One region of the Streptomyces sp. NPDC049954 genome, then DNA from elsewhere that is predicted to be linked to it. Evidence: riboswitches for the same ligand, from Rfam matches in the RefSeq annotation. Region 1 holds a riboswitch; each other region holds the start of a gene.
What was found. Region 1 has a riboswitch for S-adenosylmethionine ahead of AB0J21_RS13615 (aminotransferase class V-fold PLP-dependent enzyme). Riboswitches for the same ligand answer to the same signal wherever they lie in the genome.

Region 1 (4,697 bases):
ACTCGGCCTCGGCGGTGACCTTGCGCAGCGCCGCCTCCCCGCGCTTGACGTCGCTCAGCGCGGACCGCAGCTTGCGGTGCAGGGCGTCGGACTCCCGGCGGGCCGTGTCGAGTTCGGCGCGCAGCCGTTCGCTGTCGTGCCTGCCGCGCTCCTTGGCCTCGGCCAGTTCGGCGCGCAGGCGTTCCAGTTCGTCGCGGGTCGCGTCGTCGATCCGCTCGGCGTCGGCCCGCTGGGCCTCCTCGCCGGCCGCCGCGACGAGCTTGACCCAGCCGGGCGGGCGCAGCACGTAGGCCGCCGCCGCGACGTCGAGCGGGTCCGCGGCGGGCGGCGGGGCGCCGCACTCCAGGGCCTCGCACACCTCGGGCTGGGCACCGCGCAGCCCGAGCGCGATGCGCTGGCGGAAGGCGGGGTCGCTCTCCACGGCCGCGGCCATGGCGTTGCCCGCGAACTTGGCCCTGCGGGACGGGGTGAAGCGGGCGTACTGCCGTAGTGAGGCGGGCAGTTCGGACACCGTGAGCCCGCCGAAGGCGGCCGACACGATGGCCACGACCCGCCGCCTGACCCCTTCGGGCAGCGGTCCTTCGAGCGGCTCGGCCCCGCCGTCGGCAGCCCGGGCACCTTCGCCGGGAAGCTCACCGCCCGGTGCGGCCCCGGTCCGCCCGTCCGGCGGCCCGGCTTCGGTCCGCCCCTCGGCAGGTCCGGCCTCGGCACGCTCCCCGGAGTCCGCCGCGGGACGGTTCGTCCCGGCGGAGTCCGGGGCACGACTGTCCCGTCCGTCCGGCGGCACGGCGGCCTCGGGCTGCCGCTCACCGGCGGCCCCGGGGGGCGCCCCGGCGGTTTCGGCGTCGCCCGTGGCGTTCGCTTCCTCCACCCTTCGTCACCCCATCTCGCCGTGCGGGCCGGCCCTCAGGAGGCCGGGCCCGGCCTGTCCACCAGTTCCACCTGGTCCACCGCGTTGCACCAGCGGCAGCGGACCGACTCGATGGTCTCATCGACCACTTCACGCTCCTCCACCTGCGGCGCCCCGGCGAGGTCGAGATGTACGTACTCGACGACCTTCGACGAACGGGTCACGTCGAAGCGCGTGAGGTTGCCGCACAGCGTGCAGCGCCAGCGCGTCGTGTCCGTCGGAAGGGAAACCGTCATCGTGCCCGTCGCTTTCTTCGCAGTGGTACCAGTCCTCATTGCCCGTAACCCTACGGCCTGACGTACCGGACGCGAGCCGGGATACCCGGCGGCGCGGTGGCACGCCCCGTTCCGCACGCAAGGTCATGATATGTCCATGATCCCTTTCCGGGACGACGGGAAGCGGCCCGCGCGGACCGCCCACCCGGTCCGGGTACCCCGTCAATGCGGACCGACCGCCCCGAGCGGCCCGGCCCCGGCGTACGACGGCGGGGACCGCCTCGCGTCCGCCGGGACCCGCGTCGCGCACCCCGGCACCTCGCGGTCCGGCGGGCCTTCTCGCCGGGCTTCCTGCCCGCGTGAGCCCGGATCGGGCGCATTAAGGTGGCAGCATCAGCCAGGGCCACCGAAGGGGACAGCCAGCCGTGATCACCGCGATCGTGCTCATCAAGACCAGCGTCGACCGGATTCCGGAGATCGCCGAGTCGATCGCCGGCATGGACAGCGTGAGCGAGGTCTTCTCCGTCACCGGTTCCTACGACCTGATCGCGATGGTGCGGGTGGCCCGGCACGAGGACCTCGCCGAGATCATTCCCGGGCGCATCAGCCGGGTGCCCGGCGTCGTCGAGACGGACACCCACGTCGCCTTCCGCACCTACTCGCAGCACGACCTCGAAGCGGCCTTCGCGATCGGCCTCGACTCCTGAGCCGCCGCGCCCGCCGGTGGCGGCCCGCCCGGCCGCTCCCGCACCGCCCGCAGACCTGAGCCCCCGGCGCGCGCCGGGGGCTCAGGTGTACGCGGCCGGGGCCCCGCCGATCCGGCTCAGACGGCCGGGACGCAGCGCCCGCCCTCGGTGCGGTAGCTCCACCGCGCCCCGTCGGCCACCAGCTCGCGGACGGCGCCGAGGAACCGCTCGACGTGCTCGTCGGGGGTGCCCGCGCCGAAACTGACCCTGATCGCGTTGAGCGACTGCTCCCCCGCCGCGCCCTCGGGGGCCCCGCACTCGCCGGGCGCCTCGGCCGTGGAGCCGAGCAGGGTGCGCACCAGGGGGTGGGCGCAGAACAGTCCGTCGCGCACCCCGATGCCGTACTCGGCGGAGAGCGCGGCGGCGAAGTGCGAGCTGTTCCAGCCCGAGACGACGAAGGACAGCACGCCGACCCGTTCGGCGGCCTCGCCGAAGAGGGACAGCACGGTGACACCGGGAACGTCCGCGAGCCCGGTGCGCACCCGCTCCACGAGCTGCCTCTCACGGGCGACGAGGCTGTCGAACCCGGCCTCCGTGAGCGCCTTGCAGGCCGAGGCGATCGCGTAGGCGCCGATGACGTTGGGCGAACCGGCCTCGTGGCGGGCCGCGCCGCCGTGCCACACGACGTCGACCCCTCCGTCCTCGCGCCGGCTCACCGAACGGCTGGCGCCGCCCCCCGCGAGGTACGGCTCCGCCTCCTCCAGCCAGTCGGAGCGGCCGGCCAGCACACCGGAACCGAAGGGCGCGTACAGCTTGTGTCCGGAGAAAGCGACCCAGTCGACGTCCAACTCCTGTACGGAGACGGGGTGGTGGGGGGCGAGCTGCGCGGCGTCCAGCACGATCCGGGCGCCGTGCGCGTGGGCGACTGCGGCCAGTTCGCGCACCGGCCAGATCTCCCCCGTCACATTGGAGGCGCCGGTGACGCACACCAGGGCGGGCCCGTGGGGTTCCCGCGCGGCCAGGGCGCGCTCCAGGGTGTCGACGGCCTCGGCCGGGCTGCGCGGGGCGTCGAGGTGGGTGACCTCGGCGTTGCGCCAGGGCAGCAGCGAGGCGTGGTGCTCGGTCTCGAAGACGAACACCTGGCACCCGGCGGGCAGGCAGGCGGCGAGCAGGTTCAGCGAGTCGGTGGTGGAGCGGGTGAAGAGCAGTTCGTCGCTCTCCCGGCAGTCGAGGAACTCGGCGACCTCCACCCGGGCCTTCTCGAACAGGTCGGTGGAGAGCTGCGAGAGGTACCCGGCACCCCGGTGCACGCTGCCGTAGTACGGGGCGTAGGCGGCGACGTCGTCCCACACCCGCTGGAGGGCGGGGGCGCTCGCGGCGTAGTCGAGGGCGGCGTACTCGACCTCGCCGCCGGTCACCAGCGGGACGCGGACATCCCGCCCGAGCACGGACAGAGGCTGACAAACGGTCTGGGCGGCGGCAGCGGTGGAGACAGTCACGGCGAAACTCCCGGGGCGAAGGGACCCACGGACACGGACGCACGGGCCCGTGGGGCGAAGATGAGGAGGAGGTGCGGGGACGGGGCGCTCGGCCCTACCGCATTCGCTTGCTCACGAGACTGCTCCCTCGACGACCAGGACCCCTGGTGTCGAGCCCGGCGGGGGATTCACAGAGAAACGCCCCGGAACGGGCGCGGAGGGGTCCGCGCTTGCCGCAGACCTCGCTGCCTGCGGCCTGGTCTTCACCCGGGGCACCCCGCCACGGACGGAGGGTTGCCGGACAGCGGGCCGGGGCCGTAGTCGCTGTCACTCATGACCTGCCCGGCATCCTGCCATATCGCCTGCGGCGGGCACAGGGGGGTCCGCCATGCGGACGAAGGACTGTCCTCAAACGCCGGACGGGCTGGTGGTGGCCCCGCCCTCTTCACCGGCACCCACCCCCCGGACAGACGCACAACTCAAGCCCGTCCGGCGCCTGAGGACACCCCCGAAGGCGAAGGAAACGCCCCGGACACCGCACCGACCACCACCCCAGCCCGTCCGGCGTTTGAGGACACCGCCGAAGGCGGATCAGGCCCCCGCCCGCCCCGCCGGCTCAGGCGTTGGTGGCCGTGACCCAGCGGTCGAGCGCCCCCGCCGCCGCGCCCGAGTCGAGGGACTCCGCCGCGCGCGCCATCTGGGCGGCGATCTGTTCGGTGAGCGGGGCCCGCGTCGGGTGGAGGGCGACCAGCGCCGCCGCCGAGTTCAGCAGCACCGCGTCCCGCACGGGCCCGCGTTCCCCCGCGAACAGGCGCCGCGCGACATCCGCGTTGTACGAGGCGTCGCCGCCGCGCAGCGCCTCCACCGGGGCGAGGGCGAGGCCCACCTCGCGCGGGTCGAAGGCCTCCTCGCGCACCTGCCCGTCCCGCACCACCCAGACCCGGGAGGTCGCGGTGATGGTCAGCTCGTCGAGGCCGTCGTCGCCCCGGAACACGAGCGCCGAGGAGCCGCGCGCGGCGAGCACCCCCGCCATGATGGGCGCCATCCGGGCGTCCGCGACACCGGTGGCCTGGGCCGCGACCCGGGCCGGGTTGGTGAGCGGGCCGAGGAAGTTGAAGGTCGTGCGGATGCCCAGCTCACGGCGGGCCGGCGCCACGTGGCGCAGCGCGGGGTGGAACTTGACCGCGAAGCAGAAGGTGATCCCGGCCTCCTCGGCGACCTCGACGACCCGCTGCGGGCTCAGGTCCAGGTTGACGCCGAGCTTCTCCAGGACGTCGGAGGCCCCGGAGGCGGAGGAGGAGGCGCGGTTGCCGTGCTTGACCACCTTCGCTCCGGTGCCGGCCACGACGACGGCCGACATGGTCGAGATGTTGACGGTCTTCGCGCCGTCCCCGCCGGTGCCGACGAT
Region 2 (4,697 bases), on a different contig from region 1:
GCGGACACCGGGCAGGGTGCCCCGGCCGGGGCACCCGCAGAAGACGTACCCGCCGCTCCCGCGCTGCTCCCCGCGCACCCCGCGTACGTCATCTACACGTCCGGCTCCACGGGCCGGCCCAAGGGCGTCGTGGTCACCCACGGGGGCGTCGGCGCCCTGGTCAGGACGCAGGGAGAGCGGCTGGGCGCGGGACCGGGCAGCCGGGTGCTGCACATGGCGTCCGTCAGCTTCGACGCCGCGTTCTGGGAGCTGTGCATGGGCGTGCTCTCGGGCGCCTGCCTGGAGATCGACACCCGCGAGGCCCTGCTGCCGGGGCCCACTCTCGCGGCCCTGGTGCGCGAACGCGGCGTCACCCACCTCACTCTGCCGCCCCCCGCGCTCGCGGTCATGCCGCCCGGCTCGCTCCCCGCGGGGACCACACTGGTGCTCGCCGGGGAGGCGTGCCCGCCCGCGCTGGCGCGGGAGTGGGCGCGGGACCGGTTCCTGGTCAACGCGTACGGGCCGACGGAGACCACCGTCTGCGCCACCATGAGCGGCTTCCAGCACGCACAGGGCCCGCTCGCCCCGGACCGCAGCGTGTCCATCGGTGTCCCCGTCGACGGCACGCGGGTCCACGTCCTGGACGAGCGGCTGGCGCCCGTGCCGCCCGGTGTCGTCGGCGAACTGTACGTGTCCGGTGCGGGCCTCGCCCGCGGGTACCACGGCCGGGCGGCCCTGACGGCCTCGCGTTTCGTGGCCGACCCCTTCGACACCGCCGGGGGCCGCATGTACCGCACCGGCGATCTGGTGCGCTGGACGGCCGAGGGCGAGCTGCGCTACGTCTCGCGCGTCGACGACCAGGTCAAGCTCCGCGGCTTCCGCATCGAACTCGGGGAGGTGGAGGCCGCTCTGACCTCGCTGCCCGGAGTCCGTGCGGCCTGCGCCATGGTCCGCGAGGACCGGCCCGGCGACCGGCGTCTGGTCGCCTACACCGTGCCCGCGGACGGGACGGCGACGGGCTGGGAGGAGGCCGAGATCCGGGCCCGTCTCGCGACGACCCTGCCCGACCACATGATCCCGTCCGCCCATGTCCGTCTGACCGCCCTGCCCGTCACCCCCAACGGGAAGACCGACCGGCGGGCCCTGCCCGCGCCGGGACCGGCCGCACCGGCCTCGGGCGGTGCGCCGCGCACCGCCCGGCAGCGGGACCTGTGCGCGGCGTTCGCCGAGACGCTCGGCGTGCCCGAGGTCGGCCTCACGGACGACTTCTTCGCGCTGGGCGGCCACTCGCTGCTCGCCGTGACCCTGGCCCAGCGGATCGGCGAACGCTGCGGTCGACGGCCGTCCCTGCGGGCGCTGTTCGCGGCTCCCACCGTCGAGGGCGTCGACCGCTACCTGGCGGGGACGGAGGGCGGGCGCGAGGAGCCCTCCCTCACGACCGATCTCGCCGCCGAGGTCCGGCTGGCCCCGGACATCACGGGCACGGGACGGCGCGGCCCGGACGGTGTCCCCGCCCCGCGCCCCTCGCGTCCTTCGCCCCGGCCCTTCCTGACCGGCGCGTCCGGCTTCCTCGGCGCCTTCCTCCTGCGCGACCTGATCGAGACCACCGGCGAACCGGTCGACTGCCTGGTACGGGCCGAGGACGGGCGACGGGCAGCCCACCGGCTGCGGGCCAACCTGGAGCGCTACGGCCTGTGGCGCGAGCGGTACGCGGACCTGATCCGGCCCGTGCCCGGCGATCTCGCCGCCCCGGGCCTCGGCCTGCCGCCCGAGGAGCGGGCCGCTCTGGTGCGCCGTCTCGGCCTCGTGCTGCACAACGGCGCGCGCGTCAACTTCGCCGCCGGGTACGGGGATCTGCGGGCCCCCAACGTGGCCGGCACCGAGGAGCTGCTGCGCCTGCTCGCCGACTCGGCCTCCCCCGGGATGCACTACGTCTCGACCACGAGCGTCTACGCCCCCGCCTCCGCCGCCGGACAGGCCGTCATCACGGAGTCGACGCCGACCGGCCCGGCGGCCGGACTGCCCGACGGGTACGCGCGGAGCAAGTGGGTCGCCGAGGGACTTCTCGGTCTGGCCCGGGAACGCGGCCTGCCGGTGACCGTCTACCGGCCGGGCCGCATCAGCGGCGACACCACCACGGGGGCCTGCCAGGACCGGGATCTGCTGTGGCAGCTCATCAAGGGCTGCCTCCAGGCGGGGATGGTGCCGGACCTGCCGTACGGGTCGACCGACTGGGTGCCCGTGGACTACGTCAGCGCGGCGGTCGTGGCGCTCGCCACCTGTGGCGGGGACGCCACGGAGCCGTTCCATCTCACGCACCCCGAGGCCCCCGGTCTGCGCACGGTCTTCGAGGTGGCCGCCCGCCTCGGCCACGAGCTGCGCACCGTCCCCGCTGCGCGGTGGCGGGCCCGTGTCGCGGCGCAGCAGGACAACGCGGCACAACTGTTCCTGGGTGACGAGTCCGACGACCGGCACGGGGCGACGGACCGGCGCCGCTTCGACTCCAGCCGGACGATCACCGCGGCGGCGGCCCGGGGCGTGCGTCTGCCGGTCCTGACCGAGGAGGTCCTGACCCGCTACCTGACCTGGTTTCGTACGACGGGGTTCCTGCCGGCGCCCGAGGGGGTGCCCGCCGTCTCCTGACAGCCGTGCGCGCCGGGCACCCGACGGGGAGTACCGGTCCGTCGGGCGCCCGGCGGGCCGGGGCGCGGGCGCCGAAACCGCCTGCGCCGCGCGGGCGGACCTCGGAGGATCGTGGCAGGACTCCGACGCCGGGTGCGGGGCGCTCCCCGTCCACCACCCGGCGTCCGCACCCCGCCGCCGAAGAAGGCCGCCCGTGGATCCGGGCCCCCTCCTCCCCCTGCGTACTCCACGCCTGACGCTGCGCCTGTTCACCGCGCGGGACCTGGACGCGATGCACGCCTACCAGGGGCAGACCGTGGTCGCTTGCGAAGTCCGCGCCACGAGACCGGTCTTGACGGCCGTTGCGGGCCCCGTGACACTGAGGAGGACGGTCACGATCGTCAGCGCCCGCGCGCGCAGACCCCGTACGCGGTTCATCGGCCCCGGCCCGCTGACAGGCAACCCTTCCGCCGCGATGGGGTGCCCCGGGTGACGACCGGGTCCCGCCGACGGCGGCGGGGCAAGCGTGGTTTGCCTCCGGCGAACCCGGGAGGGGACTGGTGGGGATGTCAGGAACGGTCAGGGAAGCGACGCGGATGCCGCGCCGGCGACCGGCCTCCTCGCCCGCTCCCCGGCGCCGCACCTTGACCCGTCGGCTGCACATCGATCTGCTGCGGGTGTGCAGCGCCGCTGTCCGTCTCCGCTGACGGGCGGATCGCCGGCGCGCCCCGTGCGGCCCCTGCCCACGCCGTGCCGCACCGTTCACGACGGGTCAGGACCTGCGTCCGGCTCGCCGTTCCGCACCGGGCGGGCCCGCCGGGACCCCCGCGCCCCGCTCCGCCCTCCTGTACGTCCCTCCTTCCGCGCCCGTTTCGCCGGCTCCGGACACCCCGCCGAGTCAGATGAGTTGGAGAGCCATGACCGCTACCGCCCCGCACACCCACGACCAGGCGCAGCACCCCCTCGCGACGCTCGTCCGCCCTTCCCTGCCCGCCCCCGTCTTCCGCGGCCGGATCGGCAGTTCGGCCGCCCGGGGCTTCTATCCGGCGCCGCACCGCTACGAGGTGTACCTGCGCGGCCACTGTCCCGACGCGCTGCGGGTGTTCGTCACGCTGGGCCTGCTGGGCCTGCGCGAGGAGGTGCCCGTGACGGTCCTGGGCACGCCGGGCGTCACGCCCTCGGCGGAGGCGGGGCTGCGGCACGCCTACGAGGCGGCGCGGCACCGGTACGCGGGGCCGCTCTCCGTGCCGGCCCTGTGCGACCGGTGGAGCGGCCGGGTGGTCAGCAACCACGCCCCGGACATCCTGCGCGACCTCACGGACCGGTTCCCCTCCCCCGCCCGCGACGGCCGCCCCGGGGCGCCCGGGCTGCGGCCCGCGTGCCGCGCCGCCGACATCGACCGGCTGGAGTCCCTGCTCCATCCCCTGCCCGAGGAACGCGAACACCACTGCTCTGGGGCGGTGTTGGACGAGATCGACCGGCGTCTGACGGACAGCCCCCATGTGTGGGGCGAGGCGCTGACCGCTTCCGACGTCGACGTCTGGGCGGCACTGCTGTGGCCGGCCGCCGGACACGGGGGCGAGCTGCGGGCCGCGCTGGAGGAGCATCCCGGCCGCCTGCGGCTGCTGGCGTACGTGGAGCGGCTCAGCGCCCGGCCGCAGTTCCGGGCGGCGCTGGAGGCCGGGCTCGGGCCGCGCTGAGAGGCAGCCGCCGGTCTCAGCGTTCCGCCGAGGTCACCACGTCGGCGAAGCGGTGGGCGACCGTGCGCCAGGTCTCGACGGTGGACGGCTCCTCGCGCAGGGCGAGGGCACGCAGGGTCTCGGGGTCCGGGGCGCCGTGCCGGGACAGCCGGCCGGGGTTCCAGTGCCGGATCCGTTCGGCCGTCGCCTCCGGGTGGAACTGCACGCCCCACGCCGAGGGGCCGACCCGGAACCCCTGGTAGGGGCAGTGCTCGCTGTGCGCAAGCCAGTGGGCGCCCGGGGGGAGCGCGGTGATGGCGTCGACGTGGTTCTCGATGGCCCGGGGGTGCGCGGGCAGACCGTGGAACAGCGGGTCGTGCGCGGCTTCGGGGCGCAGGCTGAGCCGGGTGCTGCCGA
Region 3 (4,697 bases), on a different contig from region 1:
GGCCGAGGGTCACCTTGACGGCGTCGGCGAGCTGGTTCATACCGCGCTCAAGGCCGCGCCGCGCCTCCTCGTCGAACGCGATGATCTTGGCCATGTGAAGTGGTCCTCCCAGGACGGGGTGGGCTGAGGGACCGTGTGGCGCCCGCGACGGACGGCCTGCGCACCGCACGGTTCCTTGCCCCGTACGGCCTGCGGGCCTCACCGACCCGGTCCTTCTGTCACTCTCAACGTCAGAGTGCTAACGCCTATGATTAGCACTCGGCCTAGGAGAGTGCAAGCCTCCCGGGAGGGCATGCCCCGAAGGGGCGGCCCCGGCGGCGGGCCGGTTCCCGACAGCCCGAGGGCCCGCACCCCTGGGGGTACGGGCCCTCGGCCACGTCGTCCGTTTATCGGTCGAGCGCTGTTCAGGCAGCCTGACGGACCATGTCCGCCTGCGGCCCCTTCTGACCCTGCGAGATCTCGAACTCGACTCGCTGGCCCTCTTCAAGGGTGCGGTAACCGTCCATCTGAATCGCGCTGTAGTGGACGAAAACATCCGCACCACCGTCGACCGCGATGAAGCCGTACCCCTTCTCCGCGTTGAACCACTTGACGGTGCCCTGAGCCATGCCTAACTCCCCTATTACTGGCCCTTGCACAGGAACGCACTTCGCGAACCCGGGTCAGACCTCACCCCCCAGACGTATGGGGGTGTGCGCCGGAACGCGTCGACCGCCGCTGAATGTATCTGCCCAACTGCCGTCTGCAACAGGTCAATCGGACGAGAAATCCAGGCACCAGGTATGGACTTATAGGCCGGAATCGGCGGAAGTTCCGGGCAATTCGGGCCCGGCAAAAGGAACGCAAAGCCGCAAAAAGGCAAGAGATTCGGGAGCGGGAACACCGGCTCACAGAAGCCGCGGGGCGCGTTTCCCGGGACACTTCTCCCGGCGCCCGTCAAGGCGCGAACACGCGGCGAATCAGTATCCCCAACTGTACCTCTGCCAATCTCATGGAATTGCCCCCTCCGCTTTTCCGCGAAGGGGGCAACACAAATGAGGGGACGGATTCCGGATGCGCTCAGCAGCCGCCGGCGACCGCCGGGATGATCGAGATCCCGGCGCCGTCGGGGGTCGCCGTCTCCAGGCCCTGCTCGAAGCGGACGTCGTCGTCGTTGACGTAGACGTTCACGAAACGGCGCAGCTTGCCCGAGTCGTCGAGGACCCGGCCGGCGATGCCGGTGTGGTTCTTCTCCAGGTCGGCGATGACCTCGGCGAGGGTCGCGCCCTCGGCCGGGACCTCGGACTTGCCGCCGGTGTAGGTGCGCAGGATGGTGGGGATGCGGACGTTGACGCTCATGGGGTACAGCCTTTCTCGGCCTGCTCGGCCGAAGGGCGGAGTGACGGCTCAGGCGGAGGGGCGGACACGAGGGCGGACCGGGGCACGCGGGCGCACCGGGGGCCGCCCCGCGGCCGCGTGCGGCTCAGTCGCGGGCGAGACCGGCGGCGCGGAACGCGTCGAGGTCCGGGCGGATGGTCGCGGTCGGCCCGGTGGTGGGCGCCACCGCGTCGAGCGTCTTGAGCCCGTCACCGGTGTTGAGCACGACGGTGGTGAGGCTCGGGTCGAGCGCCCCGGACTCGATCAGCTTGCGGGTCACCCCCACGGTCACCCCGCCCGCGGTCTCGGCGAAGATCCCCTCGGTGCGGGCGAGCAGCTTGATCGCGTCCACGACCTGCTCGTCGTTCACGTCCTCCACCGCGCCGCCGGTGCGCCGGGCGATGTCCAGGACGTACGGGCCGTCCGCCGGGTTGCCGATCGCGAGGGACTTGGCGATGGTGTTCGGCTTCTGCGGGCGTACGACGTCGTGGCCGGCCTTGTACGCGGTGGAGACCGGCGAGCAGCCCTCCGCCTGGGCTCCGAAGATCCGGTACGGCTTGTCGGCGACCAGGCCGAGCCTGATCAGCTCCTGGAAGCCCTTGTCGATCTTGGTGAGCTGGGAGCCGGAGGCCACCGGGATGACGATCTGGTCGGGCAGTTCCCAGCCGAGCTGCTCGGCGATCTCGTACGCGAGGGTCTTGGAGCCCTCTCCGTAGTACGGGCGCAGGTTGACGTTGACGAAGCCCCAGCCCTCGCCGAGCGGGTCACCGATCAGCTCGGAGCAGAAACGGTTCACGTCGTCGTAGTTGCCCTCGATGCCGACCAGCTCGCCGCCGTAGACGGCGGCCATGACGACCTTGCCCTGTTCCAGGTCGTGCGGGATGAACACGCAGGAGCGGAAGCCGGCGCGGGCGGCGGCGGCGCCGACGGCGCCGGCCAGGTTGCCGGTCGAGGAGCAGGAGAGGGTCGTGAAGCCGAAGGCGCGGGCGGCCTCGACGGCGATGGCGACGACGCGGTCCTTGAAGGAGTGCGTCGGGTTGCCGGAGTCGTCCTTGACGTACAGGCCGCCGGTGACGCCGAGCTCGCGGGCGAGGCGGTCGGCCTGGACGAGCTGGGTGAAGCCGGGGTTGGTGCTGGGGTGGGTGGCCACGTCGGCGGGGACGGGCAGCAGCGGGGCGTAGCGCCAGATGTTGTCGGGACCGGCCTCGATCCGCTTGCGCAGGGCCTCGGGGTCGCCCGCGGGGAGGTCGTAGGCGACTTCCAACGGGCCGAAGCAGCTCTGACAGGCGAAGATGGGTCCGAGCGGGAAGCGCTCGCCGCATTCGCGGCACGAGAGAGCGGCGGCGGGTCCGAGATCGACGCCCGTCTTCGCGGGAGCGGAGGTTTCGGCGGTCTGCACAGCCATGGTGGGGAGGCCCTTTCTCCTCATCTTCCTCGCGACGCATTTCGCCACGAGACGGAATTGGCACCTTCCCGAGCCGTGGGCCTCGGTGGCGGACGTACCGCCAGGAGACTCGGCCGGAGGGTTGCCGGGGCTTCAACGGGCCGTTTCCCTCTGCCCCTCTGGATGAGCGGTATGGCAGGCGGATCCTGAGGTCCGCCGCGTTTGTCACGTGTCCGGCACGTGGTGTGTCACGTGCTTGTCATGACACGCGGTGCGGGTGGCGCAGCCCGACATGGGATGGTCACCGGCACTGTCCAAGACTGTAACCGAAGCACCGGATCGTTGAGATAGTCGTCCGAACGCCGAGATGGAGATCACGGTCGGCCGCCGGGCCGGCCGCACCCAGGTAAGTCACTTCCGGTATTCCGCAAGCAGTACCCGCACGAGGGGACGCACAACGTGCTCGAAGAGGTGGAGCGCTGGCTCGACCGCCGTTCCTGGACCGCAGCCGACCGCACGCTGCCGCAGATCCTCGCGGCCAAGCAGGCGACCGGGTCCTCGGTGAGCGTGGTCCTGCCCGCACTGGACGAGGAAGCCACGGTCGGCGACATCGTGACCGTGATCCGGCGAGAGCTGATGGAGAAGGTCCCGCTCGTGGACGAGCTGGTGGTCCTCGACTCCGGTTCGACCGACCGTACGGGGGAGGTCGCCGCGGCGGCCGGAGCCCGGGTCGTGCACCGTGACGTCGTGCTGCCGGGCCTGCCCGCGGTGCCCGGCAAGGGAGAGGTCCTGTGGCGCTCCCTGCTCGTCACCGAGGGCGACATCGTGTGTTTCGTGGACTCCGACCTGAAGGAGTTCTCCCCGGACTTCGTGTCCGGCATCGTGGGCCCGCTGCTGACCGACCCGGACGTGCACTTCGTCAAGGCGATGTACGAGCGTCCACTGGGCGGCGCCTCGGGGCAGGGCGGCCGGGTCACCGAGATCATGGCCCGCCCGCTGCTGAACATGCACTGGCCTCGGCTGGCCGGTTTCGTCCAGCCGCTGGGCGGCGAGTACGCGGCGCGGCGCTCCCTGCTGGAGCGGCTGCCGTTCCCGGTGGGCTACGGCGTCGAGCTGGGCCTGCTCGTGGACGCGCTGCACACGGTGGGCCTGGACGCGCTCGCCCAGGTGGACGTCGGGGTCCGCAAACACCGCCACCAGGACGGGCAGGCGCTGGGCCGGATGTCCGCGGCGATCTACCGCACCGCCCAGCTCCGCCTGGCCAGGGGCCACCTCGTACGCCCCGAGCTGACCCAGTTCGAACGCCATCCGGACGGCGGCTACGTCCACCACACCCACGAGGTGGACACCCGGGAGAGGCCTCCGATGACGGAGATCCCCGAGTACGAGAGCCGGCGCCGGGCGGCCTGAGGGCGCCGGGCGGCCTCAGGGCCGTGGTTCCGCCCGCAGCGCCTCGAAGGCGGTGGGGCGGGCCGGGTGCTCCAGGTGGTCGCGGACGCGCAGGGCGCACGCGTGCGGGCTCAGCGTGGACGTGTCCACGTCGACGTCGTGCACGCCGTGGGCGTGCACGACCTCGTACTGGGCGGCGGCCAGGCCGGGCTCCCGGTCGCCGCGTGCGCGCTCGCGGTGTTCCAGTTCCGGCAGCGGGCAGCGCACCGCCAACCAGCTTCCTTCGAGGAGGTCGAGGAGTTCCCTCGCGATGCTGCTCTTGCCCGAGCTGGAGGCGCCGTTGAGCAGGACGACTCTGCCGCCCCGCGGGGTCCGGGGTATCCGGTCGGGCGCGGGCTCCCCTCCGTCCGCCACGGTCGCGCCCCCGCCGGTCGCCGTTTCCGTCCCCACTTCCGCCCCTCCCGTCGCCCTTCCTCCCGGCATCCTGCCGCGTCGCGCCGGCCCCTCCCCCGAGCCCTCGCAACAACTCGTACGTTTGAGCGCATATCGGGGCGGCTAGGAAGGGTCT

Region 2: it holds a riboswitch for S-adenosylmethionine, as region 1 does, so the genes downstream of both, AB0J21_RS21475 (cell envelope biogenesis protein OmpA) here and AB0J21_RS13615 (aminotransferase class V-fold PLP-dependent enzyme) in region 1, are expected to answer to the same signal.
Region 3: it holds a riboswitch for S-adenosylmethionine, as region 1 does, so the genes downstream of both, thrC (threonine synthase) here and AB0J21_RS13615 (aminotransferase class V-fold PLP-dependent enzyme) in region 1, are expected to answer to the same signal.

Annotation. Positions count from the first base shown of each region.
Region 1 covers NZ_JBFALS010000005.1:379,257-383,953, forward strand. Annotated here, with positions in the region: gene AB0J21_RS13600 (NYN domain-containing protein) at 1-574, opposite strand, end outside; gene AB0J21_RS13605 (hypothetical protein) at 907-1,146, opposite strand; gene AB0J21_RS13610 (Lrp/AsnC ligand binding domain-containing protein) at 1,551-1,832, shown strand; gene AB0J21_RS13615 (aminotransferase class V-fold PLP-dependent enzyme) at 1,949-3,310, opposite strand; SAM riboswitch class IV at 3,511-3,628, opposite strand; gene trpD (anthranilate phosphoribosyltransferase) at 3,906-4,697, opposite strand, start outside.
Region 2 covers NZ_JBFALS010000009.1:13,028-17,724, reverse strand. Annotated here, with positions in the region: gene AB0J21_RS21480 (amino acid adenylation domain-containing protein) at 1-2,622, shown strand, start outside; SAM riboswitch class IV at 2,992-3,134, shown strand; gene AB0J21_RS21475 (cell envelope biogenesis protein OmpA) at 3,519-4,301, shown strand; gene AB0J21_RS21470 (type 1 glutamine amidotransferase) at 4,318-4,697, opposite strand, start outside.
Region 3 covers NZ_JBFALS010000002.1:230,136-234,832, reverse strand. Annotated here, with positions in the region: gene groL (chaperonin GroEL) at 1-94, opposite strand, end outside; gene AB0J21_RS04555 (cold-shock protein) at 405-608, opposite strand; gene AB0J21_RS04550 (MoaD/ThiS family protein) at 1,060-1,338, opposite strand; gene thrC (threonine synthase) at 1,463-2,761, opposite strand; SAM riboswitch class I at 2,779-2,930, opposite strand; gene AB0J21_RS04540 (glucosyl-3-phosphoglycerate synthase) at 3,200-4,150, shown strand; gene AB0J21_RS04535 (hypothetical protein) at 4,166-4,510, opposite strand.